2 regions of the Lactobacillus sp. PV012 genome follow, and region 2 is predicted to be linked to the other one. Evidence: predicted binding sites of a transcription regulator. Region 2 holds the regulator's gene; the other holds the start of a gene.
The links. The regulator HrcA, encoded in region 2, represses chaperone genes, less so after heat shock. The targets are predictions, from matches to a motif close to TTAGCACTCNNNNNNNNNGAGTGCTAA.
Positions count from the first base shown of each region.

Region 1: the regulator HrcA is predicted to act here: its motif matches at 1,580-1,606, upstream of groES (co-chaperone GroES).

Region 1 covers NZ_CP041983.1:389,394-391,805, forward strand. The annotation lists gene FP433_RS01935 (ABC-F family ATP-binding cassette domain-containing protein) at 1-701, opposite strand, end outside; gene FP433_RS01940 (redox-sensing transcriptional repressor Rex) at 880-1,515, shown strand; gene groES (co-chaperone GroES) at 1,641-1,925, shown strand; gene groL (chaperonin GroEL) at 1,954-2,412, shown strand, end outside.
Region 2 covers NZ_CP041983.1:668,963-671,374, reverse strand. The annotation lists gene grpE (nucleotide exchange factor GrpE) at 1-506, opposite strand, end outside; gene hrcA (heat-inducible transcriptional repressor HrcA) at 519-1,565, opposite strand; gene ribF (riboflavin biosynthesis protein RibF) at 1,668-2,412, opposite strand, start outside.

The sequences.
Region 1 (2,412 bases), 280 kb from region 2:
TTGCCAAAATTTAATTCAAAGATTTCGTTGGTTAAATTATCTAAAAAGTATTGATCGTGAGATACAGTGACAATTGCACCTTGATAATTTTTTAGGAAACTTTCTAACCAATCTAGAGTGTCTAAATCCAAGTGGTTAGTTGGTTCGTCTAAAAGCAATAGAGGTGGTTTTTGTAAGAGAAGTTTCACAAATGCTAATCTAGTTTTTTCACCACCAGATAAAGTACCAATTACTTTTTCCCAGCTATTTTCTTTGAAGTTAAAACCGTTTAAAACACTTTTAATTTCTGCTTGGTAAGAAAATCCGCCTTCTTGTTCAAAGTCATAAGCTAGTTGATCATAGCGTTTCAAAAGTTCTTGGTCTTCAGGGTGCTCAGCAATTTGAATTTGCATTTGGGTAATTTGCTTATTTTTTTGAATTAAATTTGCAAAAACAGATTCCATTTCATCCCAAATTGTATTTTTTTCGTTTAAGGCATTTTCCTGAGCAATATAACCAACTTTAATACCCTTGTTAATAGTGAAATTGCCACTGCTAGCCTCTTGCTGGCCAGTTAAAATTTTAAGTAGGGTAGTTTTTCCAGCTCCGTTAGGACCGACAAGTCCAATCCGAGCGTTGTCAGGAATAGAAAAACTAACATTTGAAAAAATTGTATTTGCCCCAAAGCGTTGTTCGAGGTTTTGTGCTTGTCCAATAATCATATTTATCTCACTTCCTAATCAAATATTCTATCATAGTAATTCTAGAGGATTCTAGACTTATAATTAGTAAAAATAAGGCTTGTGAAAAAATCACTTGATTTTTATTCGATAAAGTGAGTATTATTAAGAAAATTAGTGAAAAATTCACATATTTTAACTGATTGAGAGGTTTATAAAAATGGGAGAAATACCAAAAATTCCAAAAGCTACAGCTAGACGTTTGCCACTCTATTATCGTTACTTAGTTTTTTTAGATGATGAGGGGAAAGAAAAAATTTCCTCAACTGAACTAGCTCAGGCTGTTCAAGTTGATAGTGCATCAATTCGTAGAGACTTTTCCTATTTTGGTGCACTTGGGAAAAGAGGATACGGCTATGATGTAAAAAGCTTATTGAAGTTTTTCAAGAAAATATTAAATCAAGATACGTTAACTAATGTAGCTTTGGTAGGTGTAGGTAATATGGGACATGCGCTTTTAAATTATAATTTTAAAAGAACTAATAATATCCGTATTTCTGCTGCTTTTGATATTAATCCAGAAATTACAGGGACGATCATGAGTGGGGTACCAGTTTATGATGTTAAAGAAATGAAAAAGCAACTTCGAGATCAGCAAATTGATATTGCAATTTTAGCAGTACCGCAAAGTACTGCTCAAAAAACTACTGATGAGTTGGTAGAAGCTGGTATAAAAGGAATTATGAATTTTACTCCTATTCGACTTTCAGCTCCTGAAAGTGTTCGCATTCAGAATGTGGATTTAGCTACTGAATTGCAGACCTTAATTTATTTTCTAGATGCTGAAAAAAATTAGCTTAAACATTTGGATCACATTATTTGCAATCAATTTCTAAAGAAGGTATTATTATAAATGTAAGTTAGCACTTAAGCTTTTTAAGTGCCAAAATATGATTTTTTATATAGCAGGAGGTAACTACCATGTTACAACCAATCGGTGATCGTGTAATTGTTAAAGTAAAAGAAGAAGCTGAAGAAAAAGTCGGAAAAATCGTGCTAGCTTCTAATGCAAAGCAAAAACCTCAAGAAGGTGAAGTTATTGCAGTTGGTGAAGGTAGACGTAATAGCAACGGTGATTTAATTCCAATGGAAGTTGCTAAAGGCGAAACTGTATTTTTTGATAATTATGCTGGCACTAAGTTGACTTATGATGGTGAAGAATACTTAGTACTTCACGAAGGCGACATTTTAGCAGTTATTAGATAAAAAATTAAATTAAAAGGTGGCATTTAAAATGGCAAAAGATATTAAATTTTCTGAAAAAGCAAGACGTTCACTTTTAAACGGTGTTGATAAATTAGCTGATACTGTTAAAACAACTTTAGGACCTAAGGGTAGAAATGTTGTTTTACAAAAGAGTTATGGTGCTCCAGAAATTACCAATGATGGTGTTACTATTGCTAAAAATATCGAATTAGAAAATAACTTTGAAAATATGGGTGCACAATTAGTTGCTGAAGCTGCCCAAAAGACTAATGATATTGCTGGTGATGGTACTACTACTGCAACTGTTTTAACACAAGCAATTGCTCAAGAAGGTATGAAGAATGTTACTGCAGGTGCAAACCCAGTTGGAATTAGACATGGTATTGAAATTGCTACTAAAGCTGCAGTTGATGAATTACACAAGATTAGTCACAAAGTAAGTTCAAAGGCTGAAATTGCTCAAGTTGCTTCTGTTTCTTCAGCTTCA
Region 2 (2,412 bases):
ACTACATGATCAGTAGGATGGTCATCATCAGCTGCTACTGTTTGAACTGCTTGATGCAAAGTAGGATCAAAAGCAGCTCCTTTGGCTTCAATCTCTTCTATACCATGATCGTTTAAGGCTTTTACTAAAGCATCTAAAGTCATTTGGACACCCTTTTGAAGTTGCTTAGCAGCTTCATCATCTGCCTTAACTGCTAATGCTCTTTCTAAGTTGTCTACTGCAGGCAAAACATCTTTAGCTAAATTTTGAGCCTCATATTTTATTAATTGAGCTCGTTCTTTAGTATAACGATTTTGCATATTTTGAATTTCTGCTTGACTTCTAAGATAACTATCTTCAAGCTTTTGATTTTTAGCAGTTAATTCATCCACCTTAGCTTGTAATGCTAAAATTTTTGGATCTTCTGCTTGTTTTTTAGAATCTACTTCTTGTTTCTTATCTTCTGCTTCATCTGGAGTAACTTTATTTTTCAAGTCTTCTTCTTTAGGAAATTCTTCTTTACTCACAGCTAGCCTCCTTTAATTTAGCCTTCCATAATAATCAAGTAATTTCTGTGCTAATTCTGTCCGAAAAGAATCAAGCAACCCAATCATTTGTGAATAAGGCATATTTGTCGGACCTAAAAGAGCAATTGTACCTCTTCCATATTTTCCCACCGTATAATGAGCAGTTAATAAACTGTAATTATCTAGTAAGCTAGAAGGTAAGTCACTTCCTAAAGTAACTTGAACTCTGTGGGAATCAGGACTTTGAGAACTAAGACCAATTAATCTACAAATTTCATCATTTTTATCAAGTAACTCATATAAAGATTTTATTTGTCTAACATCTTTATTTTCTGAATTATTAAATAAGTTAATTTGACCATCTACATATAATTCTTCACTAAGTGAATCTTTTATCACATCTTCAAGAAGTTTTAGGACTTCTGGTGATGAGCCTCTTAAAAGTAGATGCTGCGCAATTTCTTGCATCATTGCTTGATTAATCGCAGTCACAGGCTTCCCTACAACTTGCTTATTAATTAAGCTAACAGCTTCTTCAATTTCTTGCCCACTAATCTTAGTAGGTAAAGAATAAATTTGATTCTTAACATTGCCATCATCTGTAACTAAAATCGCCATTACTTGACGTGCAGATAATGGTACAATTCTAAAACCGGTAATCAACCTACCATCAGTTTCAGGACCTGCAGCAAAGGCAGTATAATTAGTCAAATCTGACAAAATCTTAGCGGCTTCTTGTACAATCTGATTAACTTGACTAAAAGGTTGATCTAAGTGTAATCCTATCTTGTCATACACCTTTGTCGGTATTTGAACCGGATCAACTAAATTATCAAGATAATAGCGATAGCCATCGCTAGAGGGAATACGTCCACTTGAAGAATGAGTTTTTTCAAGTAAGCCCTTTTCTTCTAGGACTGCCATTTCATTGCGAATCGTTGCACTTGAAACTTTAATTGGCAGTTGAGTCATCACGGTTTTAGAACCAACTGGTTCATTTGTTTGAGCAAAGTCTTGAATAATCATCTTCAAGATTAACTCTTGCCGTTTAGTCAACATTTTATCGCCCCTTTATTAGCACTCAAGTTTTATCTGTGCTAACTATTTATTATGATACTAATAAATTAGCAAAAAAGCAAGCTAAGTGCTAAAATATAAAAATTATTTATCTTTAAAGTATTGCTTAATATTTCTTTCGTCACTTTTTAGTTGCTTTATTAGATTTTCAACGCCATCAAATTTGACATTGTCTCGCATAAATTTATACCAAGCAACAGTTAATTCTTTTCCATATGCTTCTTCATCAAAGCCAAAGAGATGGGTTTCAATAGTTAAATTTTTATTTTCAAATGTATCGTTATAGCCGACACTTGTCATTGCTTCATACCACTTGCCATCAATTTTAGCCTTAGTGGCATAGACCCCTGGTTTAGGTAAAACCTTTTTCCCAGAAATATCAATATTAGCTGTTGGAAATCCTAGCTCATGACCTCTTCTAAAACCATGGACAATTTCACCTGTTATTTCATACGGGTGCCCTAATAGCTGAGCAGCCAGACTCATTTCTCCATTCTTAATAGCTTCTCTTATTCTACTTGAACTAATCTTTTTATCTTTATAATTTTGCTTTGGTTCCATTTTAGTTACAAACCTTCCCTTTGCAAATCGAGGTAAATTTTCCATATTTGCAATATTTTTATTACTTCCATAGGTATAATCAAAACCTGCTATCACCACTTTTGCCTTTAAAGGCAAAATTACTTTATTGACAAACTCAGCAGGTGTAAGCTTACTAAACTTTGGCGTAAAATTGACAAATAATAAATAATCTACTCCTAATTTTTCAAAATATTTCATTTTTTCATCATTTGTTGATAAATATTGAACTTTTTTTGTAGTATCAAGT